One region of the Cytobacillus solani genome, then DNA from elsewhere that is predicted to be linked to it. Evidence: riboswitches for the same ligand, from Rfam matches in the RefSeq annotation. Region 1 holds a riboswitch; the other holds the start of a gene.

Region 1 (6,834 bases):
GTTTGGAGCCATGTAAACAGAGATGCAGCTAAATAAACAACTGCAAGCAGTCCCGCCATACGGATCGTTCCGCTAATATCTTTCGGGATTATATATTGATCAATAATAAACCCGATTAGCAGCGGTCCCAGCAGCCCGAGCACAGTTGAAATGAGAACCATCATTATCGCGAGAATCATTGCTGCTTTTTGCTTCTTCATATATTGCCAAATTCTTTTAATTGTTCCTATTCTGTCCTTTGGCTTTACGATTGGTCCGCTCATTCTGCCAGGACCATTGCCAAACCGTATCGATTTCTCTGTCTGAGCAGTGCTACCTTTTTGCATACTCACCAAGCACCCCTCCTTGCGTAACAAAAATTTCCCGATAAACCTTATTTGATGCAAGAAGCTCCTGATGAGTACCCATTCCTGCAATCTCACCATCATCTAAAACGATGATTTGATCTGCTTCTTTTATTGAAGAGATTTTCGATGAGATAATGATCTTCGTTGACTCCGCATATTCTTGTTTTAACGCCCTTTGAATAGCAGACTCTGAGACTGCATCAACTGCCGAAGTGGAGTCATCCAGAATCAAAATAGATGGCTTCCTAATAAATGCCCTTGCAAGGGAGAGTCTTTGTTTTTGCCCGCCAGAAAGATTCATTGCGCCTTGTGTTAATGGATGATTATACCCATCATCAAATTTTTTTATAAACTCACTCGCACAGGCATTCTCCGATGCTTGATTTAATTCTTCTGGTGTTGCATGCTCCTTTCCATAAAGTAAATTCTCTTCAATACTTCCGGAAAATAAAATCGCTTTTTGCGAAACAACACCGATTGCCTCACGAAGAGTCTTCAGCTTATATGTTTTAATATCCTTTCCATCAATCAGAACATCGCCTTTGTCCACATCATAAAGCCTTGGAATAAGCTTTGTCAGTGTGGATTTTCCGCTTCCAGTTGATCCGATAATGCCCAATGTTTGTCCATTCCTCACCTGGAAGGAAATGTTCTTTAATACGTATTCTCCATTTTTGCTATAGCTGTAACTCACATGACGGAACTCGACATCTCCGGCAATTTTTTCAGGAGCATACGGATCACTTGGCTCTTCAATGTCTAATTCCATGCCAAGCACATCTTGTACCCTTTCTGCAGAAGGAAAGGCTCTCGTAATTTGCATGAGCACATTACTGCTTGACATTAAGCCATTCAAAATAATATTTAAATAGTTTATAAATGCGAGAATGACACCCACCTGGATAGAACCATTATCCACTTTAATTACACCCATCCAAAGGGCTGCAATAATTCCTATATTGACTAAAAAGAGCAAAATCGGCATTAACAAAGCAATTAACTGCTCCGCAGAAATATTCACCCTTGTCAGCTCATTATTCGCATTGGCAAACTTCTGCTTCTCGAAAGCCTGCCTGCCAAATGCTTTTACCACTCTCATGCCGGCTAGGTTCTCTTGTAATCTCGTATTCACTTTATCAATGGCTTCCTGAACCTTTTTAAATAAAGCACCTGACTTCTTCGTAAAAAGAATAATAACGAGGATGAGTATCGGGACAATAGCTGCTAGAATCGGAAATAGCTCCCGGGCTGTGAAAAAAACAATAATAATACTTCCGATAAAAAGAAGTGGACCCCTAACAAAAATTTTCAGCGTCATCATAACCGCTCTTTGCAGAGAGGAAATATCATTTGTGACAATGGTGATTAGCTTTCCTGTTCCAAAGGCATCAATATTTCTGCTTGAAAATCGCTCAATCCTTTGAAATACATCCTTTCTCATATCAGTTGCAAAATGAACGGCAGTCCGCGTGCTATATACTGAGCACCCCAATCCGCCTGCAAGCCCAATGATTGCTGCACCTACCATAAAAAGGCCCATTTTCACTGTATAACCAGTGTTATTATTGGCAATTCCATCATCAATAATATGCTGCATCAATGTCGGCTGAATTAAATCCATTGCCACTTCCACAAACATAAAAAATGGCCCTAATATAGCAAACAGCCAATAGGGCTTCATATAAGACAATAATGCTTTTAGTGCCTGCATGTATTTCCCCTGCCTATCTATCTCCTTAACGAAAAAAACCGAAAAAGGTATTTTTATATAAGTTGATTATACCATTTTCCGGTTTTTCCTAGGCTGTGAATATCAGAGGCAACATTGTAAAACTGGTTCATTCTTCAACTGATGTTTCTTTTTTCTTCTTTGATAAGAACCAGCCGCCAATCGCGATCAAGATTAATACTGCATAGAAGGTAATTTTCCATTCTGGCGACTTAGCGAAGCCTTCCGGCAGCACAGATAATGCAGGATGTGAAAGTGTATAAACCGATAATTTCACCCCTACCCATCCGACGATAAGGAAAGCAGCAATTTCCAAGCCTGGTCTTGCATGAAGTAATTTAACAAAAAAGTTAGCAGCGTAGCGCATAATAATTAACCCGATGAAACCTCCGGCGAAGATGACTAGAAACTTTCCGCCATCTAGTCCGCCTATATTCGGCAGCCCTGAATCTGGAAGAGCAATAGCTAATGCGACCGCAGCTAGTATGGAGTCAACTGCAAAGGCAATATCCGCTAATTCCACCTTAAAAACAGTCATCCAAAAACCTGCTTTTTTCTTCCCCTTCACAATCTCCGCCTGTTCTTCTCCTTTTTTCATTATCAATTTTCTATAAATATGATTAATGGCAATAAACAACAAGTAAAGTGCCCCGATCGCTTGAACCTGCCAAACATCAACGAGGAATGAAATAGCAAATAGAGAACCAAATCGAAAAACAAAGGCTCCAGCAAGTCCATAGAATAATGCTTTCCTTCTTTCCGCTTCCGGCAGGTGTTTAACCATAATCGCTAAAACCAATGCATTATCTGCTGCCAAAAGCCCCTCCAGCGCAATTAATAATAACAAAACTCCACCGTATTCTAGTAAAATTGCTAGTTCCATGTAATCATCATCCTTCCAAATATTTATTGAATCAAATGAGTAAGTGGAAGAGGCTTCTTCAAAAAATAGAAAAAGCCTTTACCACAGTGGTAAAGGCTTCAAAAACAATAAAGACCTTTACCGAAATTGGTAAAGGTCTTGCTAACAACGAATATGTTGCCACCAAAGCCGAGAGCTTAACACTCTGAAATGACGACTTTGCTGTAAAAGCTACTCCCCTTTAGGAGTTACTATTTGATTTATTACCTTAATTGTAATCAAACCACCGTTCTATTGTCAATAAAATTATTTTTCATTAGAGCAAATTTGAAGCAGATAAACAAGCAGTAGGACCACACTGATGAAAGTTTCACTTTATATTGAATGGATTTAGGAAATTCCTATATCGCTTTAGCTTCCTTTTTTCTTTCCAGATATTTGTCATCAATCCGTTTTTCAATTTTCTCAAGCTGTTCACGGTCTCTTAAAAGCTCTTCTTTATTATTTCTAATCAGATTGGATAACGTCATTCTTTTTCTAGTCATTTCTACATCTCCTCCCTCATGCTGCATTCGTTAGGAAAATTCATTTAATTACTAAACGCTTTTCCTATAAAAAAGGACAGAAAAGGTGTAGTAATTTCTACCCTTCTCTGTCCTTTATACCTGAGAGTTTCATCCCAATAATGGGTCCCCTTTGGTGCCGTACGAATGTATACGAGCTCTCCAGAGATGCGTCCTAATTGTGGTTCTTCTACCTGAGAGATTTGTTCCAAGGGTCTTTTCGGAACTTGCCCCTTCGGTGGCCTATCATAATGCACTCTCCCACAATAGTCATCCGCTCATATTGAATTTTCATTATATTTAAAATAATACTTATTTACTGGAATGTCAAGCGAAAGGGCCATTTGTAGGACTATGGTAAAAATCCTACTAATTTAGTAAATTGACAAATAAGTTCCTCTGCTATAAAATTTAATCTTTGAGCAATGCTCACGTGGTTCGAGAACCTCCCACGGAAAAAAACTAAGGAGAGAATAGAATATGAATGTAAAAACACTTGTTGGTAATGGAATATTAGCAGCTTTATATATTGCTGTTTCTATGCTCATCCAGCCCTTTGGGTTTACTGCTATCCAATTTCGGGTATCCGAAATGTTCAATCATCTAGTTGTCTTCAATAAAAAATATATTTATGGAATGATTCTAGGTGTATTTTTAACCAATCTGTTATTTTCACCAATGAAAGCATATGATCTTATTTTCGGTGTCGGACATTCGTTGATTTCATTGCTAATCACAATTGTTTGCTGTCGTTATATTAAGAACATCTGGGTTCGAATGGCTGTAAACACAGTCGTCTTTACGTGTATGATGTGGATCATCGCTCTTGAACTTAACCTCGCATTCGGGTTGCCATTCGGATTTACATGGGTCACAACTGCCATTGGTGAGTTTGTTGTCATGGCCGTAGGAATTCCATTAATGTATGCATTAAACAAACGAGTGAAATTTGAGAAACTAATATAAGAACACATATATAGCATGTGAATTCACAAAGAATTTCACATGCTATTTTTTATTATGTATTAAGCATGATAGCTGTACACGCCTATCATTTAGAATTAGAAATCGAATAAACATTTTACAATATAATAATGATATTCTTAATTAAAATAGATGCGAAAGTGGTAATTTATACTAATCTATAAAAATTATTCTTTATTTACTGTGATGATCGACTGAGAACAGGCTTTCATTCAATTGATGAAGGACTTTTTACAAACTATCCCACCGAGAGCGGGCTTTCATATCCTTGATGAAAGACTTTTTACAAGTTAACCAGCCAATATCTTTCCTTCAATTGAACGAATCCTTAATTTTTTTATTACCAATCCATTATTCAGTACGCTATAGGGCAACTGGGTATGGAACAATCGGTTCAAATGAATATATCGGGTTTAAATCAACCAAAATTCTACACTTAATATATGTTGATAAAAAATTGAAAAACAGATGATATGTTACAAATATGAGGTGTATATCATGAAATACAAAATTCTAATCGTTGATGATGAAATTGATATTGTACTTATGCTGAGTGATTACTTCGAATTAAATGGTTATGATGTACTTACTGCAACGGGAGGAAAAGAAGCGATAAAGAAGGCAGAGAAGCAGCCTGATATTATATTGCTTGATATAAATATGCCTGGCATAGACGGGATAAAGGTTTGCATTCAAATTCGGAATTACGTGACCTGCCCAATTTTATTTCTTACCGCCAGAATTGAGGAGAGCGACAAAATAAAAGGCTTCGGCATTGGTGGTGACGATTATATCGTAAAACCGTTCTCCATTGATGAGCTTGGGGCTAGAGTAGCTGCACATCTTCGGCGTGAGCGTCGGCAAAAAAGGTCGCCAAAAATTAAATTTGACAGTGACCTTGCGATTGATTATTCTGCCAGATGTTTATTTTTCAAAAATGAGCCGCAGTGCTTTGCGAAAAAAGAATTCGACATAATCGAATTACTCTCGCAACATTCAGGACAGGTTTTTGACAAGGAACGTATTTATGAGAGAGTGTGGGGCACGGACGGCAAGGGGGACAGTGCTGTCATAGCGGAACATATACGCCGTATACGAACAAAATTCAATTCTGCTGGAATGAAACCATATATTGAAACGGTTTGGGGAGTAGGATATAAATGGGTAAAATAAAGAATATGTTTAACAATATGTCTCTTAAAACTTCTTTTATAATTTATACATTCGTTTTCCTCATGATAGCATTTTTGTTCTCACTTACCTCATCAGGATTGTGTCAGTACTGGCAAAGCTCAATTATTAATAAATATAAAGAGCAATTTGAAGATGAAATTAGGGTTGAAGGGCAAATTGTTGTTCAAGGAAATCCGAAATTCAACGATAAGGTTTATTTTTATACTGACAATTTACACTCCTTTTTTTCTTCTCAAGATGAATTTATCTACAACCTTCTTAGTTTTTTTAATTTTTTTCTTGTTCCAATATGGTTTTTAATCTGTATCATTACAGCAGGAATATTGTTTTATAAACGCAAACTGAAAAAACCGCTTGGAATTCTTGATCTTGCTGCCGCTAAGATTGCAAATAATAATTTAGATTTCACAGTAGAATATAGTAAGAATGACGAAATGGGAAAGCTTTGCTCGACATTTGAAAAAATGCGTCTTGCTTTAAAAGAAAATAATTTGGAAATGTGGAGGCAGATGGACGAGCGCAAACGGCTTAATGCGGCATTTTCCCACGATTTACGGACTCCACTAACCGTATTAAAGGGGCAAAGTGATATGTTGCTCAAATATGTACCAGACGGAGAAATGACTACAAAGAAAATAGTCTCTATCCTTCATACCATGAAAACACATATTACACGACTCGAGACTTTTGTGGATACAATGAGCAATCTGCAAAAGTTAGAAGATATCGATATACAAAAAACAGCAATTACTGCTAACGATCTGATAAGTCGTCTGAAAGAAAGCGGTGAAATTTTGCGTGCGGATAAATGTTTGAAATTCAATGATCAATCTTTAACTACAGCTGCTTTGAAAGTAGATATATCTGTCGTTATGCAAGTTTATGAAAATATACTTTCTAACGCCGTTCGATACGCTAAAAACAAAATCAGCATTGAACTTTCCAGTAATGAGGCATTTTCAATAACTGTGTCCGATGATGGAAACGGATTTAGCAAGAAGGATTTGAATAACGCAACTAAACCTTTTTACCAATCTGAAACTAATGCAAATACCTCGCATTTTGGTATGGGGCTTAATATTTGCAAAATTTTATGTGAAAAGCACGGTGGTTATATGAAGCTATCAAATAACTCAAATGGAGCAACAGTGAAGG
Region 2 (6,834 bases), 850 kb from region 1:
TTCCAATGTTAGGACAATCTGATGCTAACCTTGCTTTAGTTGTACTTGCAACAGGCGCGGGCAGTTTAATTGCTTCCCACGTAAACGATGCAGGTTTCTGGATGTTTAAAGAATATTTTGGATTAAGCATGAAGGAAACGTTTGCCACATGGACATTACTTGAGACGATTATTTCTGTAGCTGGATTAGGATTCATTCTACTCCTAAGCTTATTCGTATAATTTTTTTCTAAAGGCAATATAAATTTATCCTTTCTAGGCAGTAAAACCTCTCGATTGAAATCGGAGTTTTACTGCCTATTAATCTAAGTTAAAAGGAGCTCAGAAGAATGTTCAATACAATCGGTATTATTGGTTTAGGCTAATGGGCAGTAATCTCGCTTTAAACATGGCTAGTAAAGGAGAACAAGTAGCCGTTTATAACTATACGAGGGATTTAACCGATCAGCTTGTTCAAAAAAGTGAAGGACAGGGAATCCATCCATACTACGAAATCCAAGACTTTGTTCAGTCATTAAAAACGCCAAGAAAAATCTTTCTTATGGTTACAGCAGGCAAACCGATTGATTCAGTGATTCGTTCATTAATGCCTGTTCTTGAAGCAGGCGATATCATTATGGACGGCGGGAACTCTCATTACGACGATACAGAACGCAGATACGATGAGCTGAAGTCTAAAGGAATTGACTATTTAGGAATTGGGATTTCCGGTGGCGAAGTCGGTGCTTTAAAGGGACCTTCTATCATGCCAGGCGGGGATAAAGAAGTATATGAGAAAGTGGCTCCCATTCTTACAAAAATAGCAGCACAAGTGGACAACACCCCATGCTGTGTTTATATTGGTCCAAAAGGGTCTGGTCACTTTGTAAAAATGGTACATAACGGGATCGAGTATGCAGATATGCAATTAATTACAGAAGCGTATACATTTTTAAAAGACAGACTCCATTTGAGCGTTCATGAAATTGCAGACATTTTCGACACATGGAACCAAGGAGAACTAAATAGTTATTTAATCCAAATCACTGCAGACATTTTAAGAAAAAAAGACGAATTAACAGGATTGCCCCTCATCCATGTCATTCTTGATAAAGTAGGACAAAAAGGAACAGGAAAATGGACAAGTGTTCAAGCGATTAATAACGGAATCCCTTCTTCTATTATTACGGAATCATTATTTTCAAGATATCTATCCTCTTTAAAAGAAGAACGATTGACTGTAGAAAGCATCCTAGCTGACCCAAATATGAATCAGCAGCCATTAGATAAAGAGGTTTGGATTGAGTATGTTAGACAAGCGTTATACATGGGAAAGGTTTGTGCCTACACACAAGGGTTTACACAATATAAAATGACTTCTGAACTGTATGGCTGGGATTTACCTTTAAAGGATATCGCCCTCATTTTCCGTGGCGGCTGCATTATTCGTGCAGAATTTCTCAATGTCATTAGTGAAACATATCAGTCTCAGCCAAATTTGGCGAATTTGTTAATTGCACCGTATTTTGCTAAAAAAGCAAAGGCATATCAATCAGGCTTGCGTAAAGTACTTTGCGAGGGCATTAACTCTGGGATCTCATTCCCTTGCTTAAGTGCCTCACTCACTTACTATGACAGCTATCGCACAGGCACATCTAATGCCAGCTTATTACAGGCACAACGCGACTACTTCGGTGCCCACACTTATGAAAGAAATGACAGAGAAGGGATCTTTCATACAGAATGGTAGGGACATGTGGACAGGTTTACTGTCCCAGGTAAAAGCAAGACAGATTCCTGCATAAAACGCAGCGTCGGTTCCCTTCTAAATAGGATATTACAGCCTCTAGGTTTAATTCAAATGAATATTTAGTCATAGAAAAACTGCACCTCCAATCGTTTAGATGTATCTAGCAATGGGGGTGCAGTTCAATATGGAATGGACTATTTCTACTAATTTTTTCACTCAAAAATATTAAATTTCCTTTTGAACGATAGATGTTGTTTCTTGTCTCCTAATAAGATGAACCAATAAATAAACAAGCGGAGTAACAAAAATCGATGCAAAAAACTTAAAAACATATTGGGTTAGAATTAGGCTTCCTAGGATAGCAACAGGCATTGTTCCATAGAAAGCAATCGTAATAAAAATAGTTGTATCGACCAATTGACTCAGCATGGTGGAGGCATTATTACGAAGCCAAAGTTTTTTCTGTCCATGCTTGCTCTTTAATCGATTAAATACAAAAACATCTAGATTTTGACTAATCGCATAAGAAATTAGACTCGCGGTAATCACTCGAAAGCTTCCGTTTAGGATTGTTTCGAAGGACTCCTGGTTTTTAAATACGGGAGCTGCTGGCAAATGAATCGCAATTGTCATAAATAGAACGGCTAGAACTTGCATGATCAAACCAGCATGAACTGTCTTCTGCCCTTCCTTTTTTCCATAAACCTCGACAATCACATCGATAATTGGATACGTAAAAATATAGATAATAACAGCTGCTGGCAAGATCGCAAAGTCCCCAATACTAAATAGCTTAACAGCCACAATATTAGCCAAAATTAAAAGCCCGACATATATACCATTTAAATATAAAATCATGTCCTTTACCTGCCTTATCGATTATCTACTTTTTCCGGATAGAGATCATGGTTCATCAGCCGATGATTCGCCATCTCTTCATATTTCGTGCCGGGTCTCCCATAATTGCACCATGGATCAATCGATATGCCCCCGCGCGGTGTGAATTTTCCCCAAACCTCAATATACCGTGGATCTAGTAATTTAATTAAATCGTTCATGATAATGTTGACGCAATCCTCATGAAAATCACCATGATTTCTGAAACTGAATAAATAGAGCTTCAGAGACTTACTTTCCACAATTTTCTTATCTGGGATGTACGAGATGTACATCGTTGCAAAATCAGGCTGACCTGTTATGGGGCATAAGCTTGTAAATTCCGGGCAGTTAAATTTTACAAAATAATCCCGATTAGAATGCAGGCTATCGACCGCCTCCAATACCTCAGGTGCATAATCAGATCGATATTGTGTTTGCTGATTGCCTAAGAGTGTTAAATCCTTTAATCCTTCTTCCAGCTTGCGTCCAGACATAAAAAAGCCTCCTTGTAAAATGTTTCCCAACACTTTTCAAAAGAGGCTCGTTCAACCATTCTATTGCAAACAAATAGGATAAAACAAAAAAAGCCATGTCCTATTATGGACATGGCGTATTGTCATGTATCCATAGTTTTTTATAGAGGGTATAAGCTATGAACCTCTCCCGATCAAGTTCGGGTATCTTTTCAATATAATATAGAATGCAGCGGAAAACGTCAAATAGAAATTTATGTAATGTACTATGCTAAATCTACTCGATCTTTTCAACTCTTGTATATGGTCTTTTCCCTTCTGCAATAAGGTGGTTAATCCTCTCGACTAACTGCGGCAATTCACTTATTGATTTCATTGTAAAATCGGCCCCATTTTGGATAAAGGTTTGTTCGGTTTTAGCGATAGCTGTTTCTTGGTCTATCTTTGATAAAGCATTAAATTCATCTAAGCTTAAACCTAGTTCAGAGCTTCCTATAATGACACCAACTGACCAAACCCCTGCATTAACCCCTTCTTTAATATCTGAAACCGTATCACCCACTTTGATAACCTTCCACACAGCAGAAAGTTTCAATGCCTCCATATTACGATAAATCATATAAGGATACGGTCTTCCAAGAGAATTTGTTCCATCAGGAGTTATATAGAAATCAGGACTATAGCTTTTACTAGCTGCATGAGGAACAACAACATCCATCATTGATTGGGTATACCCTGTTGTCGAACCAACTTTCAGCCCCATCTCCTTCAACTTTTGTACTGTCTCTACCACCCTAGGAATGGGATCCGTATATTCTTTTAAGGAGGACATTAATGCAGGCTCAAATTCGGCATATAAATCCTCTACATCTTGCTCATTGAATCTTCTCCCAAACTTAGCTTCCCATAATCCGGAAACCCTTGGCATCATTAGCATTTCACGAATATGATCAATCTTTAGCATGCCCATGGGTGCTCTTGCCTCTTCCATCGTTACATCAATGCCTGCATGTTTAAAAATATCAATAAATACATTTACAGGAGCAAAACATCCAAAATCAACAGTTGTTCCAGCCCAATCTAAGATAACCCCTTCAACTTTATGCATGCTGGCATCCCTCCAGATATTCCTCAATAATATTACATAATGCCTCTATATCTTCTTCATAAATTTCCCCAATATTGCCAATTCGGAATGTATCCACATCTGTCAGCTTTCCTGGATAAAGGACAAATCCTCGTTCTTTCACATACAAATAGAAATCTTCAAAGCAGAATTGTTCGCTTGGGAAAAGAAAGGTTGTAATGATCGGTGACTGTTTTTCTGCTGTAATATACGTGTGAATGCCAATCCTTTCAAGTCTATCCCGCAAAATTTGGTTATTATTTTGGTAGCGGTGATGTCTGGCTGGGATGCTGCCTTCTGCAAGCAATTCATCAATTGCTTTCGAAAAGGCAGCTACAACATGCGTTGGGGATGTAAATCGCCATTTCCCGTCCTTGTCCATTTCCTTCCATTGATCAAATAGATCTAATGATAAGCTCCGAGCATTTCCTTCACAAGCTGCAAGTTTATCCCGTTTGGCAATAACAAAGCCAAATCCCGGAACCCCTTGAATACATTTATTCGCACTGCTAATTAGATAATCAATTCCAAGTTCAGGAATATTTATATCTATCCCTCCAAAACTACTCATTGCATCGATGATTAACGTTTTGTCGTATTCCTTTGATAATCTCGATATCATCTCCATCGGATTTAAAATGCCTGTCGTTGTTTCACAATGAACCATAACCAAATGGGTAATCGCTTGATCTTCTTCTAAAATCTCTTTAATTTCATCTTCATTTGGGTACTCATTATAGGCGGCACGATATTCACGGTAATTAAGCCCTATATAGTGTGCGATTTTTACAATCCGCTCTCCATAAGCACCGTTCGTCACAATGAGAACCTTATCTTCATCCGAAACGGCTGATGTCATCACAGATTCAACCGCAAATGTCCCGCTTCCTTGCATAAGCACAACCGAGTAATCTTGCTGCGATACACCAGCTAATTCAAGCAGCTGTATACGAATCTTTTGTGTAATTCCTTTATAATCATCATCCCAAGTGCAGCGGTCATAAAGCATTTCCTCTTTCACTGTACGAGAAGTTGTCAGCGGACCCGGTGTCAAAAGCTTATAATTATGCATGTTCCTTCACACTCCAATTATTATTTTGCTGAATTAAAAAATGCTTGGTGCTGTTCCAATAACTTTACTGTTAACGGTTGGGCGAATGTCATCGAATGAGCTGGCTTGTTCACCTCATCAACTGTCTCCCCTTTGTAAAGAGCAACCGGATAGGATGACAATAATTCCTTCCTTGCATCGCTAATAATTACCTCTGCCATCTTCATAGCTAAGTCTGTTGTTTCACCCTCTTTATCAATAACAGCAATCGATTCGGTAAGAGAAAAGTTGCCTTCCACTGGATCGACATAATCAATCGGTGCACCTGATTCCTTTGCTTGGACCGCTTGATGGCGAAGTCCAAAACCTGCCGCCACTTCTCCAGCCTGGACTTTTTTAATTGGACCTGAGCCAGAGCTTTCTAAGTGTGGGCCCACATTAGCAATCAACTCGTGAAGAATCGTTTTTCCTTCTTGTTCCCCGTACTCACTTATAATCGCTTGGATTAACAGCCAGCCTGTTGAAGAATCAACGATATTCGGAATAGACACTAATCCTTTAAATTCTGGTTTTGTTAAGTCTTTAATAGATGTTGGTGCTTCCAGCCCTTTTTCCTTCAGTACTTCCGTATTGACAAAAATGGCACCTGAATTGGATAAAATCGGCGTATAGAAGGATGGATATTCCTCTAATGCCTTCGCATCAAAAGCTAAATCTTTAAACATCGAATGCTCCTCTTGTGAGCTTTCAAGAAAATAAGAACTCATTGTCACTAAATCAGCTTCGATTTCCTTACCCTCTGCTATTAACTTCCCGCCTAATTCAGACGTTCCTAACGATTGAAAAACATACTCTCCCTCATAGCCAGCCTTATTTAAGGCATTTTCCATTGCCGCAACAGCTTCTTCATCCCCATTCGTATAAATAACGACTTCCTCTTCTTTTTGACTGTTACAACCTGCTAACGCAATCACAAAACCTAAAGCGAATAGAATCAGGATCATTTTTTTCATCATTATGCCGCCTCACTTTTTCTATATATTTTTTTACCATTTACTACTTGCCTTTTCTGCAAATAATCACAAAGGAATTTGATTAATAGATTAGTAAAAAAGATGAGTAAAGATAAAACAAATATTTCATTGAATTTTGCAAAATGCTGCAGTTCTTTAATTTTGCTCGCAACTAATGAAGTTTGAGCTGTAACTAGAAAGATAATTCCACTAATCGTTACCATTGAGTTGATAAAATAGTAACTAAACATCTCAATAACAGTAGATACTGAGTTTGGCAGAATGACCCGATAAATGGTCTTAATCCAGCTATCTCCAAGTAACTCTCCCGTCGTTTCCCAAGATCGATTCATTTTAGATAAAGAGTTTTTGGCCATTAAATAGGGAGTAGTAAAATAGTGAACAATATTACATAGGATGATGATGATAAATGTTCCTTTTAAACTACTGCCATTAAAAAGAAGCAAATACGATAAGCCAAGCACCATACCTGGAACAGTATTTGTAATCATTGAAACGATATCGATTGCTGTTCTTCCTTTTAATTGTGTGCGTACATTTAGA

What was found. Region 1 has a riboswitch for preQ1 ahead of FI644_RS05900 (QueT transporter family protein). Riboswitches for the same ligand answer to the same signal wherever they lie in the genome.
Region 2: linked by a shared signal. The riboswitch ahead of queF (preQ(1) synthase) and the one ahead of FI644_RS05900 (QueT transporter family protein) in region 1 are both predicted to bind preQ1.

What each region holds. Positions count from the first base shown of each region.
Region 1 covers NZ_CP041305.1:1,157,673-1,164,506, forward strand. Annotated here, with positions in the region: gene FI644_RS05880 (ABC transporter ATP-binding protein) at 1-326, opposite strand, end outside; gene FI644_RS05885 (ABC transporter ATP-binding protein) at 313-2,058, opposite strand; gene FI644_RS05890 (TerC family protein) at 2,186-2,959, opposite strand; gene FI644_RS05895 (FbpB family small basic protein) at 3,340-3,483, opposite strand; glycine riboswitch at 3,674-3,775, opposite strand; PreQ1 riboswitch class I at 3,929-3,973, shown strand; gene FI644_RS05900 (QueT transporter family protein) at 3,982-4,467, shown strand; gene FI644_RS05905 (response regulator transcription factor) at 4,984-5,658, shown strand; gene FI644_RS05910 (HAMP domain-containing sensor histidine kinase) at 5,646-6,834, shown strand, end outside.
Region 2 covers NZ_CP041305.1:2,009,532-2,016,365, reverse strand. Annotated here, with positions in the region: gene FI644_RS10325 (GntP family permease) at 1-221, shown strand, start outside; partial or broken gene gnd (decarboxylating NADP(+)-dependent phosphogluconate dehydrogenase) at 329-1,728, shown strand; gene FI644_RS10315 (queuosine precursor transporter) at 1,954-2,586, opposite strand; gene queF (preQ(1) synthase) at 2,601-3,101, opposite strand; PreQ1 riboswitch class I at 3,228-3,274, opposite strand; gene phnX (phosphonoacetaldehyde hydrolase) at 3,358-4,188, opposite strand; gene FI644_RS10300 (2-aminoethylphosphonate--pyruvate transaminase) at 4,181-5,278, opposite strand; gene FI644_RS10295 (extracellular solute-binding protein) at 5,299-6,273, opposite strand; gene FI644_RS10290 (ABC transporter permease subunit) at 6,273-6,834, opposite strand, start outside.